Regions from separate parts of the Paenibacillus sp. DRB1-1 genome, predicted to be linked through region 3. Evidence: riboswitches for the same ligand, from Rfam matches in the RefSeq annotation. Region 3 holds a riboswitch; each other region holds the start of a gene.

Region 1 (4,180 bases), 1.4 Mb from region 3:
GATCGAAATGGTTTAGTTCGTCTATATCTTGCACTTCGGAGCGACTGGAATCGAATTTTGTGAAATCCTTTCGTTATGAAAATGAAGAGAAGGAAGGTCTTTCTATGGAAGCATTTTATGTCAATCGCGATGGGTCATTATCTACTCCATTACGGGGAAAGGATGTGTTGGCAAATCCTCTTTTGAACAAAGGTGTCGCTTTTACAGAAGAAGAACGCAAAGATCTGGGTTTGGAAGGAATCCTTCCTCCAACCGTCCTTTCATTGGAGAAACAGAGCGTACGGGCATATCAGCAGTTTCTCGCACAACCCACCATGCTGCGTAAAAATGCTTCTCTCAACGACCTTCACAATCGAAATGTCGTACTCTACTACCGGCTGCTAACCGATCATTTGAGTGAAATGCTGCCCGTAGTCTACACGCCGACCGTAGGAACCGCGATTCAAGAGTATAGTCACGAGTACAACCGCCCTGGAGGCGTATATTTGTCAATAGATAACCCGAATGGCATCGGACAAGCATTCTATAACTCTGGATTAAGCGGCGAGGATGTGGATCTGATCGTCGTGACAGATTCCGAAAGTATTTTGGGGATTGGTGACTGGGGCGTCGGGGGGATTAACATTGCGATTGGCAAGCTTGCAGTGTATACGGCTGCGGCAGGCATTCATCCCGGGCGGGTGCTGCCAATTGTACTGGATGTGGGCACGAATAATGAAAAGCTGCTGAATGATCCACTGTACATCGGAAACCGCCATAAACGGGTTCGCGGAGAAGCCTATAACCAGTTTATTGATACCTTTATCAGCAAAACGTTAGCGCAATTCCCGAAGGTGCTTTTACATTGGGAAGATGTGGGTAGCGTAAATGCGCGCCATATTATAGGAAAATACGGTCAAAGCATTCTCACCTTCAACGATGATATACAAGGTACAGGAGCGGTGACCCTGGCTGCGATTCTTTCGGCGGTGGGTGTCACCAAGACTCCGCTGCGTGAACAAAAAATACTTGTTTTCGGCCCAGGGGCTGCAGGGATCGGTAACGCTGACCAAATTCGGGGCGCTATGATCGAGGATGGCCTTTCCGCAGATGATTCATTCAAGTCCTTTTGGGCCTTTGATTATCGCGGGCTGTTAACGGAAGATATGGAAGACGTATTGGAGTATCAGAAACCGTATGTGCGCAAAAAGGATGAAGTCAGCTCATGGACCCGGTCGGGTGACGGCAAAATACCGCTACTGGAGGTCATCCGTCAGGTGAAGCCTACGATATTGATTGGAACTTCCGGTGTAGCAGGTGCCTTTTCTGAAGAAATCATCAAGGAGATGGCGAAGCATGTAGAACGCCCGATCATTATGCCCATGTCCAATCCTACAAACCTTGCAGAAGCAGTACCCGAGGATTTGATCCGGTGGACAGATGGCAGAGCACTGATCGCAACCGGAAGTCCTTTTGAGCCCGTCACCTATAACGATACAAATTTTGAGATTGGACAGGCGAACAATGCCTTTGTTTTTCCGGGACTGGGTCTAGGTGCGATTGTGGTTAAAGCCAAAAGGATTACCCCTGCGATGTTTACAGCCGCAGCAGTTGCTGTTGCCAATGGTGTAGATTCGAATACGCCTGGCGGTGCGCTACTCCCTCATATCCGAAAATTACGCGAAGTTTCGTACGCTGTTGCGGTTGCGGTTGCAAATGCCGCGATTCAGGATCAGGTAGCTCAGGCGCACATTTCAGATGTGGAACAAGCTATACGAGATGCAATGTGGAAACCGGAATATGCCAAGGTCAAAGCCGTGGAAAGTGTAATTCATCACCCTCACTAAGCCCAAAACACCTAACTAGAGGAAATTTAATATTTTGCACACTATGTTTGACATAGCGTATGAACGTATGTACAGTAATAGTCAAAAGAATAGAAGTCCACTAGGGGAGCCAATATGGCTGAGACAAGAATGTATCTTGGACCCTTTGAACCTGATCTAGTTCGTACTAGCGTAGGAAAGTGGAGCCTTCGTATATAAGGTTTCAAGCGTTTTTTGCGTATTGGGCCTATGTTGAAGCCGCTCCATTTTTCCGGGGCGGCTTTTTAGCGTTGTTTCGGAATTGTATCCTTACAGGACTTCTTGCTCTTCAATTAATGGAGGTGGGGAAATTGAGTTTTACACAAGAACTCCGTCGGCAGGCGGACGGCATTTTTCAAGCGATTTTTGAGCATCCCTTTGTGAGAGGTATTGCTGAAGGAAGTTTGACAAGGGGACAGCTGATTCACTATGTAAAACAGGACTTTGAATATTTGAACGCCTACATGCGGATATACGGCATCGCAATCTCCAAATGCACGAATCGGGAGGACATGGCAGTATTTAATGAACAAATCTCTTTTATTCTCCACAGCGAGGTTCATCCGCATCAAAATTTCTGTGCTATCGCAGGGGTGACCTATGAAGAGTTGCAGGGATATCCACTCGCTCCGTCGGCCCATCACTATATCCGTCACATGCTGACGATCGCGCATGAGGGCAGTTTGGGCGAGATCTTGGCTGTGCTGCTGCCATGTATGTGGACGTATGCCGAGATTGGCCGCAGGCTGCTGGATGAAGTAAAGCCGGATGAGTCTCATCCGTTCTATGAATGGATGGGCTTCTATGGAGACCAGCTTGATGATACAACACTCAAGTTCCGAGAACGTGTAGATGCTTGGGCAGAAGGCACAACGGCTGCTGAGCGAGAGCGGATGATTGAGCATTTTGTACTGAGTTGCCAGCTGGAATATAAGTTCTGGGACATGGCTTATAACCAGGAAGAATGGCCGGTCCAGATGCAGGGAGCGGTCTTAGAATAGTCATCCTGGCGATTCGATGCGTGAAGTACGGTTAATGCCATGTTGAACCACCAACTATAGAGAGGATAATCATTATGAGTACATGGGAAAAAAGTTATTCAGCTCTCCTGACGAAGGTACAAAACAGCAAACCCCTCGTTCACAATATGACCAATGTGGTAGTCACTAACTTTACGGCCAACGGCCTGTATGCATTGGGCGCCTCCCCAGTGATGGCCTATGCACCCGAGGAAGTAGCAGATATGGCAAAAATAGCGGGAGCCGTCGTGTTAAACATCGGTACGCTGCACCGCGAACTGGTGGATGCCATGATCATTGCTGGACAATCGGCGAATGCACACGGTGTTCCGGTCCTGCTAGATCCGGTCGGTGCGGGAGCAACGAGCCTTAGAACTGAGTCGGCACTGCGAATCCTGAGAGAAGTCAAAATCTCATTGGTGCGGGGCAATGCAGCCGAAGTCGCGCATCTTGTTGGAGAAGCGCGTGAGATTAAAGGCGTAGATGCTGGTGACAGTGCTGACAGCGGCAATGTCGATCTGGCAATTCGGGCTGCTCAAACGCTCAATTCAATGGTTGTCATCACTGGAAAAGAGGACGTCATCACCGATGGGGCCGAAGCACGAATGATTAGCGGCGGAGACGCGCTGCTCACGAAGGTAACCGGAGCAGGCTGCCTGCTGACCTCTGTGTTAGGTGCTTTTGCAGCTGTTGAACCCAACCTGCTGCTCGCAGGTACAGCAGGCTTGGCATTTTACGGTGCAGCAGCTTCCCGAGCCGCAGCACGTACCGCAGAGCTGGGGCCCGGCAGCTTCCAGATTGCCTTTCTCGACGAGCTCGCCAAACTACATACAGGTTCGCTGGAGGGGCAGGTCACTGTCCGTGAAGCAGGAACAACCACAGCAGGTGGTGCGCGATGACAGACGTTCGTGTACCCAGAGCACTGACGATTGCCGGTTCGGACAGTGGCGGCGGGGCCGGAATTCAAGCCGATCTCAAAACCTTTCAAGAACTTGGCGTGTACGGCATGTCGGCTATTACGGCCATTACCGTACAGAATACCTTAGGGGTTCACGGCGTATATCCGCTGCCACAGGAAGCAACAGCGGAACAGATCGAAGCTGTAGGATTAGACCTTGGAGTGGATGCCCTAAAGACTGGCATGCTGTTTAATGCGGGTATCATCCGTCTTGTGAGCAAGCAGATCCGAAAGTTCGGCTGGAAAAAGGTCGTCGTCGATCCCGTGATGATTGCCAAGGGAGGTGCTGAACTGCTGCAGTTGGAAGCGGTGCAGGCTTTGAAGGACGACCTGTTTCCCTTGGCCCTAGTCGTTACACC
Region 2 (4,180 bases), 3.2 Mb from region 3:
TAACCTGTATGCGCAAGAACGACAATAATGTCGGCACCTTCCGTTTTCATTTGAGGAATAAACTTTTTCGCCGTTTCCACAATATCCTTCGTAACGACTTTATCCTTTAAATTGGCTTCATCCCACTGCATAATTTGAGGTGTGACCAAGCCGATTACGCCCACTCTAAGGATATGCTCTTGGCCCTTCTCGTCGGTTACCGTTTTATCAAGAATTCGATAAGGGGTAAAATAATTTTTAGTAGCTTGCCCCCCCTTATCAACATAAACATTCGCATTTACGTAAGGAAAATCGGCTCCCTTGAGCGACTTCTCCAGAAAGTCGAGGCCGTAGTTGAATTCGTGGTTGCCCACTGTCGCCGCATCATAGCCCATCAGGTTCATCATCTTGTAGACCGGATGGACACCGCCTTCTTTCTCGAAGGTTTTATTTCTGGCCATATAATCGCCTAATGGATTGCCCTGTAACAAATCACCGTTATCGAACAGCATGCTGTTTCTCGTTTCACTACGCGCCTGTTGGATCAAACCGGCTGTGCTAATCAGGCCATATTCGTTGGTTTCTTTGTCCGAATAGTAATCATAGTTCATCAGGGACGCATGAATATCCGTTGTTTCCATAATCCGCAAATTCACTGTAGCGCTATCGCGAGAATTGCTAGCTGCCCAGGATGGAGCGGCTGAAAACACCAGCATACTACAAGCTACAACTGCTGCTGTAAACCCTTTAAACCAATTTTTACGAAATAACAAAATATACCCCTCCTCATTAAGGTGTATGCCTCATATACATACTTTTGCACATATATGTAAGCCTTGAACCCACCATTTCTATTTTAATCCAACGCCAGGCAAAAGAGTAGTCATTTACTTAAATTATTTATGAAAAAATAATTAATTTTCTCAAAAAATAAAAACCAGCAAACCTCCTTAAAAACTCGGAGATTCACTGGTTTGTCGATTTATATTCTTATTATTTATTCCACACTTGGCGCTCAGTTTGCTGACCCACATACTCAATGCGTGTCGGATTCACGTCCAGAATGACATAATCGGGATCATCCGGTCCGGAAAACCATTCCTTCAAGGAATCGTTCCACACTTGTTTGCGCAGCCCCTCATCAGCTGTGATCTGGACGGTAGCCTCCACTTCTACGACTTCCTTCGTACCACCAACTTCATAACCCAGCAGCAGATAAGCATTCGGATTGTCCTTTAGCTCATCCACTTTATGCGTTTTGCGATCTGTCGCCAGATGAATGTTCATTCCATCGTTAAAAAGGGCCATATAGCGTACTTTTGGTTTGCCACCCTCTACCGTACCTAACGAGCAAAATTTGTTGTTATCCAAAGCCTTCACAATGGCTTGTTCCAGTTGGTTGCGATCCAATGTTTCCGTTTTACCCACAGTACAACAACTCCTTTTCACGAATTAGAATTCTCTACGGCCACGCCATTGGGCACCAGCCCATCTGAACCTACCTGCGTAGCTGTTCTAAAAATAACATGACCGGATCGAATCGGATTGATTCATGCTCATTTTCAGATCAAAGCTCACAGTAAAAGTGTACCCTGTCGTTCGGCAAATGAACCGTCATCTCTCCCTTCATGCTGGACAGACCCGCATTCAAGGCATATAATCGTCGTAGTAAACCCGAATAAATGAACCCATTAAACCATACAATGCCAGGGGTGCTGGAATCGGCCGGCTGAGAGTGTGTCCCAAGACACTGACCCTTACAACCTGATCTGGGTAATGCCAGCGTAGGAATGCTTAAGCAAGATGTGCCTTTTTTACATAGGACCATCCCTTACTTTGGTATATACAAGCGCAAGCGTCCCGGAAACTCGGGGCGCTTTTTTTATTGAAGATTATGTTGTTGGAAAGATCGCGTCCGGCAGATGTTATTTTTAGAAAATGGGGAACTTAAGCTGTCTGATTGGACGGATAACGGGTAATTAAAGGAGAGAACACAACGATGAAGCGCATGAAAATGTTAAGCCTGGGACTGATCAGTCTGTGGCTCATGGCCCTGATCCTGACCGCTTGCGGTGGAAGTGCCCCCACATCCCAAGAAGCGGCTCCCGCTACCGACACCCAAACGTCTACTCCGGCAAAGGGGCTCAAAGATGTTAAAGTCGTGCTCGACTGGACACCCAATACGAATCATACGGGACTCTATGTCGCTAAGGACAAAGGATTTTACGAAAAAGCGGGTTTGAATGTCCAAATTGTTCAACCTGGTTCAGGCGGAGCCGATCAAATGGTTGCTTCTAATGCTGCTCCTTTTGGTATTAGCTACCAAGAAGGCGTCACACAAGCTCGTACGCAAGGTGTGCCGCTTGTATCCATCGCTGCAGTGATTCAGCATAATACCTCAGGCTTCGCAGCCCCAGTAGATCGCGGAATTAAGAGCCCGAAAGATTTTGAAGGTAAAAAATACGGCGGTTGGGGCTCTCCCGTAGAAGAAGCGGTCATGAAATCCATCATGGATTCAGACAAAGGCGATGTGAGCAAAGTGAAGATCATCAACATGGGCAATGCAGACTATTTTACAGCCGTGAAGCGGGATATTGACTTTGCTTGGATTTTCTATGCATGGACCGGAATCGAAGCCCAGCTTCGAGGTGAGCCATTGGATATGCTGTATGTAAAAGATTATTCCAAAAGCCTTGATTACTATACGCCTGTAATTGTAAGCAACGAACAGACGATAGAAAATGATCCAGAGCTAGTCAAAGCATTCATGGACGCTACCGCACAAGGCTATGAATACACTATCGCCCATCCAGAAGAAGCTGCGGACATCTTAAGCAAAGCTGTACCAGAGCTGGATAAAAAACTGGTGCTCGCCAGCCAAAAATGGCTAAGCCCGCGTTATCAGGACGATGCCGCGCAATGGGGCGTGCAAAAAGCAGAGGTATGGCAAAACTATTCGGACTGGATGTACGAACGCAAGCTGCTCAGCAAGCCTTTGGAAGTCGATAAAGCCTTCACAAATGACTTCTTGCCCAAGCGCTGATCATTTGTTAAAACGCAAAATAAGACCGAACTAGAGAAGTGAACGAAGCGCCACTACGCAGTCGGATGCTGCCTCCCATCGCTGTTGTACCCAGAATTCTTTTATGAATATCCAGAGGTTGAAATCTGGGTACAAAGGCGAACGCTAACGCTTGTACAGCACCATTCCGCCCACTTCGTTCTCGTTCCACTTGGTTTATTCTTTAGTTTTTCATATTATCTAAGCGCTAAGTAGGTGCGCTTGTGTGTTAAAAATGCCACACAAACCAGCTTTAAAAACAGGGTGCTTTTAAGGCGGTTGGCAGCGGAGCGGTTCATTTGAATCTGGAAAAGCGCAGCGTTCGCCTTTGCCGTTGGATTCTTACCTTTTAAAATTTATTCAAAGAATCCCACGGCAACAGCGATCGTAAGATCAAATGAAACGCGAAGCGGTCTCCCCGCCTTAAACCACCATATTTTTTTAATAACACTCCAAATAAAGGACAGGTGAATTTGCATGGCTAACACACTGCTCAGTATTCAAGTAATCCCTAAAACTCCTAATAATGAGGACTCTTACCCGTATGTAGATAAGGCGATTGAGGTCATTCAGCGCTCCGGCGTCAAACATCAAGTGAATCCATTGGATACGACCATGGAGGGCGAGCTCGACGAGTTGCTGAAAGTGGTCAAAGAAATGCACGAGGCTTTGACGGAAGCGGGCAGTCCCAGCGTCATTTCACAGATCAAAATCGCACATAACCCACAAGGCATCAGCATGAACAAGCTGACCGAGAAATATCGCCCATGAATCCGAAAGGCAAGAACGCATCCTGGTGGAAAAGCGTATGGCCGCCCCTTGTGGCGGTCCTCTTCTTTTTAGCGGCCTGGCAGGGGGCGGTTTCCTATTTGCATGTTGAATCCTGGCTGCTGCCTGCTCCATCCCTCATCGTACAAGAGGGCATGGCACAAACGGCGCTGCTTGGTGCCCATACATGGGCTACGATTCGTCTGACACTTGCGGGATTCGCTATAGGGACAGCAACGGGACTGTTGATCGCCATCGTTCTTCATACAATTCCTTTTCTCAAATCCGCCCTGTATCCGCTGCTTATTCTGAGTCAAAACATTCCGATCATCGCTCTAGGGCCGCTGCTCATGGTGTGGTTTGGTTTTGGCG
Region 3 (4,180 bases):
TCATGGCCTCAGCCATTTTTACTGGGTCCTTCGCTCCTGATACGGCTGTGTTCAACAAAACAGCATCTGCCCCCAACTGCATCGCCATTGCCGCGTCACCGGGTGAGCGAATACCCGCATCGACAATAACCGGAACCTCCGCCTGTTCAATAATTAGCTCTAATGAAAACGGATTGAGCAAACCATGTCCTGTACCAATCGGTGAAGCTCCAGGCATAACGGCGTGTACTCCAAGCTCTTGTAGCCTCTTTGCTAGAATCACATCGTCCGATATGTAGGGCAGCACGATAAAGCCTTCTTCTAACAGCTTTTCACTAGCTTTCAACGTTTCGAAAGGGTCAGGCAGCAGTGTCTTGCTATCCCCAATGACTTCCACCTTAATCATATCGCACAAGCCGGAGGCTTTTGCCAATTGGGCAATACGAATCGCCTCCTCTGCTGTTGTAGCCCCTGCTGTGTTGGGAAGAAGTGTATACCGGCTCAAATCCAGCATATCGAGAAAATGCTGCTTATCCCGTTCCTCCAAGTTCAATCTCCGCACAGCAAACGTCAATATTTCCGTCTCAGCAGCCTCTACGGCTTGGGATTGGATATCCAGATCAGAGAATTTTCCTGTTCCCAACAACAACCTTGAGGTAAAAGATGCTTTTCCAATGGTTAACATGATCAACCGCCTCCCACAAAATGTACAATCTCTAGGCAATCTCCATCCTTCAGTACCGCTTCATCATGATCTTCACGGGTCAATATACGCCGATTCAGCTCTACCACTACGGTTTTCACCTTTACATCAAGCTCATGTAGCAATTGATCCACATGAGTGATCCGATTAGAAAAGCTCAGGCTCTGGCCGTTAATCGTCAGCTTCATAAGCTTTCCTCCTTGAGGAGCTCAGAAGAAAATCTACTTATTCCAAGTTCAGCCGCACCTGCTCCGTTAAGCATAGCTGTTATCGCACGCCCAGTAGCATCGCTCAGCAGGACACCGTTGCGATAATGCCCGACGGCAGCATATACACCCTCGACCCCAGGAACAGTGCCTATAAAAGGATGACCTGATGCGGCCTGCGGACGTAAGCCCGCCCAAGTGCGTATGAAAGAAGCTTCACGGACGCGCGGCAGCCAAGCAGAGGCACGTGTCAGCAACCCCTCTAAGCCTCCTACGGTCACTTCTTCGTCATATTGATGCGGAAGGCTCGTTGCCCCAATCCAAAGCTCGTTATTCTGTTTAGGCACAAGGTAAATATCATCAGCATAAATGGTGTATTCTAACGGGTGATCCTTCAAGGAGACCGCTACCGCTTCTCCCTTGACCGGATAAAGTGGATATTCAAACCCAACTTGCGCTAGCAATTTCATGCTATCCAAGCCTCCAGCAATAATGACCTGATCGCACGAAAAAAAGCCACTATCTGTTCGAACACCGCAAACTCGACCATCCTGCATGACCAGTTGCTCTGCCTGCGTACCAGACCGTACCGTTGCCCCCAGCACCGCAGCAGCACCTGCATAAGCACGACAAAGCTGGACAGGAGCCACTTGTGTCTCCTTTGAACAATATATTGCCCCGATCGCTTGTTCATCCAAACCTGGAATTCGTCGGGCCAATTCCCTCGCATCCCACCAGATAGGACAATTATCCTCTCGCCTTTTAGCTGCTTTCCAGCGTTTTTGGCCTTCAGTTTCCGTACGGAAAGGGGTCACAAATCCTTCTGTACGGAATTCCACCGAAATACCCGACAAACGCTCCAGATCACAGACAAGTTCAGGGAATGCGTCTCGACTTATGCGAGCAAATCGTGCCAGCTCAGAGTCGATGAACTCTTCACTTTCCGCTGCCAGCATTCCAACCGCTGCTCCTGAGGCTCCCTCACCCGGGATCAATCGTTCCAGCATGATCGTACTTCTTCCCTCCTTGGCCACATGATAAGCAATGGAACTGCCGATGACACCTCCACCTATGACCAAGCATTCAGCGTGTCCTATCGCTCTTGCCTCTGTGTGTATCTTTGGCATTGGTCCCGTGTCTCCTCTCCATAAACCATTCTGCTTTCAGCTTGCCTCTACTCTCGTTTTTTCGCTACAGGCTGTGAACTACAAGATCTGCCATTCGCCTGTATTCCATCGCAGCTGCAACAGGCGACTCAGCCTCCCATATACCAGACATCACCGCAATACCGCTTGCTCCGGCCCTATAAAGCTCCGGGATATGGTGCGGTTGTATGCCGCCCAGCGCGATCACCGGAATGTTCGACAGCCTGCAAATATGTTCAAGCTGAGCTAAACCCCGCGGTACAATACCGGGCTTACAATGGGTCTCATATACGTGACCATAAAGTACATAGTCCGCTCCTGCCCGCTCGGCAGTCTGCGCCTCCTCCAAGGAATGCACAGATACTCCACAGCGTGTACCCTTTGGAAGAAGGCTTTTCACATCCGCTACAGGTAATCCATTAGCTGGTAGCTGGACGGCTCCAACCAAAGTAAGTAAGGCTACATCCACACGATCATTTACTACAATTTGCTGCAAAGGAACTTCCTGCTCCACCATGCTGCGGGTCAAAGAAAGCAATGCAGAGGCACCATTCTGTTTTAAACGTGCGTGTACATAATGAACATACGGACAAATCACTGCAGCCACTTGGGCGGCTTGTGCAAAAGTGCCCTTTTCCATCGAAATTGCGTGTAATTCGATTTTGTCTTCACCTCACATTGGACTAAAGGATCTAAGCTTAGCCAGCCACGTCTACCAGCAGTAATGAAAGGGGATTATATGTGAATCGTCTACGGAAGCTCGAACAACTTAAAATGAACGAAACGTAAAAAAACCACTTCCCCAAGGAAGTGGTTTAACGAACGTCCAATAATCGAACGGACAATGATATCCGTATACGTGTATCGTCCCACGCACAAACAAAATAAAGATGGTGTTGCCTTGTTTGTACGGCGCTCACTTCCCTACGCTGGCATAACCCAGATCAGGTGCAAAGGGTCCGAAATCCATTTATTCCGTCTCAGCCGCATGGGCGGCTCCCCTAGTGTGACTATTTTATTGTATAAGCTAAAGATAGCTTAGCATATTTTCCTAATTCTGCAAACCCCACTTCGTGTGAAATATGCAGAATTGGATTTAGCTGATTTTAGTTAACTTTACTTGACCACTCTTCCACATTCCACGTTTTGGTTACCCAATCCTCGTAAAAGTCCGGTTCGTGAGACACAAGCAAAACGGTCCCTTTGTATTCCTTCAAGGCACGTTTCAGCTCATCCTTAGCTTTAACATCCAAGTGGTTGGTAGGCTCATCGAACAGTACCCAGTTGCTTTCACGCATTAACAGTTTGCAAAGACGGACTTTAGCCTGTTCTCCACCACTGAGCGCAGATAGCGGACGCGTGATATGCTCATTCTTTAAACCGCAACGCGCCAAATGCGCTCGTACTTCATGCTGGTTCAAATGCGGGAATTCATTCCACACATCGTCAATCGGTGTAATTTTCTCCGCCTTTACTTCCTGCTCAAAATAAGCGGGCTGCAAAAAATCACCTTGATAGGTTTTTCCACTGATTGGTGGAATTTTTCCCAGAATGGTTTTGAGCAATGTCGATTTACCAACACCGTTGTAGCCGACAATTGCAATCTTTTCACCACGTTCAATCGTCATGGACATTTTAGGCAAAAGGGCATGCGTATAACCAATCTCAAAATCAATACCCTCAAATACCGTCTTTCCGCTCGCACGTGCTTCTTTGAATTGAAAGGTTGGCTTCGCAGCTTCTTCAGGCTTATCAATACGTTCGATCCGATCAAGCTGCTTTTCACGGCTCTTTGCTCGGCCTGATGTAGATGCACGCGCCTTATTACGCTGAATAAAATCTTCCTGTTTCTTAATAAAGTCCTGTTGCTTCTCATAAGCATCAATATGCTGAGCCTTGTTCAGATCTGCCATCTCAAGAAACTTTTCATAGTTAGCTGAATAACGGGTCATCTTGGCAAATTCAAGATGGTAAATAACATTAACGACCTGATTCATAAACTCAGTATCATGTGAAATAAGAATAAAAGCATAGGGATAATCCTTCAAATAGCGCGTAAGCCATTCGATATGCTCGACATCCAAATAGTTGGTAGGCTCATCCAGCAGCAGGACATTTGGCTTTTCCAACAGCAACTTAGCAAGAAG

Evidence for each region. A riboswitch is a leader RNA that binds a small molecule or an ion and turns the genes downstream of it on or off. The one in region 3 is predicted to bind thiamine pyrophosphate.
Region 1: it holds a riboswitch for thiamine pyrophosphate, as region 3 does, so the genes downstream of both, tenA (thiaminase II) here and ACQW03_RS23760 (thiamine phosphate synthase) in region 3, are expected to answer to the same signal.
Region 2: it holds a riboswitch for thiamine pyrophosphate, as region 3 does, so the genes downstream of both, ACQW03_RS08985 (ABC transporter substrate-binding protein) here and ACQW03_RS23760 (thiamine phosphate synthase) in region 3, are expected to answer to the same signal.

The regions. Positions count from the first base shown of each region.
Region 1 is NZ_JBODQH010000001.1:3,869,168-3,873,347, reverse strand. It holds gene ACQW03_RS17260 (NAD-dependent malic enzyme) at 105-1,826, shown strand; TPP riboswitch at 1,919-2,021, shown strand; gene tenA (thiaminase II) at 2,156-2,845, shown strand; gene thiM (hydroxyethylthiazole kinase) at 2,920-3,762, shown strand; gene thiD (bifunctional hydroxymethylpyrimidine kinase/phosphomethylpyrimidine kinase) at 3,759-4,180, shown strand, end outside.
Region 2 is NZ_JBODQH010000001.1:2,036,515-2,040,694, forward strand. It holds gene ACQW03_RS08975 (bifunctional 2',3'-cyclic-nucleotide 2'-phosphodiesterase/3'-nucleotidase) at 1-752, opposite strand, end outside; gene ACQW03_RS08980 (pyridoxamine 5'-phosphate oxidase family protein) at 973-1,407, opposite strand; TPP riboswitch at 1,678-1,787, shown strand; gene ACQW03_RS08985 (ABC transporter substrate-binding protein) at 1,979-3,022, shown strand; gene ACQW03_RS08990 (hypothetical protein) at 3,030-3,212, opposite strand; gene ACQW03_RS08995 (MTH1187 family thiamine-binding protein) at 3,518-3,811, shown strand; gene ACQW03_RS09000 (ABC transporter permease) at 3,808-4,180, shown strand, end outside.
Region 3 is NZ_JBODQH010000001.1:5,277,489-5,281,668, reverse strand. It holds gene ACQW03_RS23775 (thiazole synthase) at 1-664, opposite strand, end outside; gene thiS (sulfur carrier protein ThiS) at 667-870, opposite strand; gene thiO (glycine oxidase ThiO) at 867-2,015, opposite strand; gene ACQW03_RS23760 (thiamine phosphate synthase) at 2,080-2,673, opposite strand; TPP riboswitch at 2,938-3,046, opposite strand; gene ACQW03_RS23755 (ABC-F family ATP-binding cassette domain-containing protein) at 3,140-4,180, opposite strand, start outside.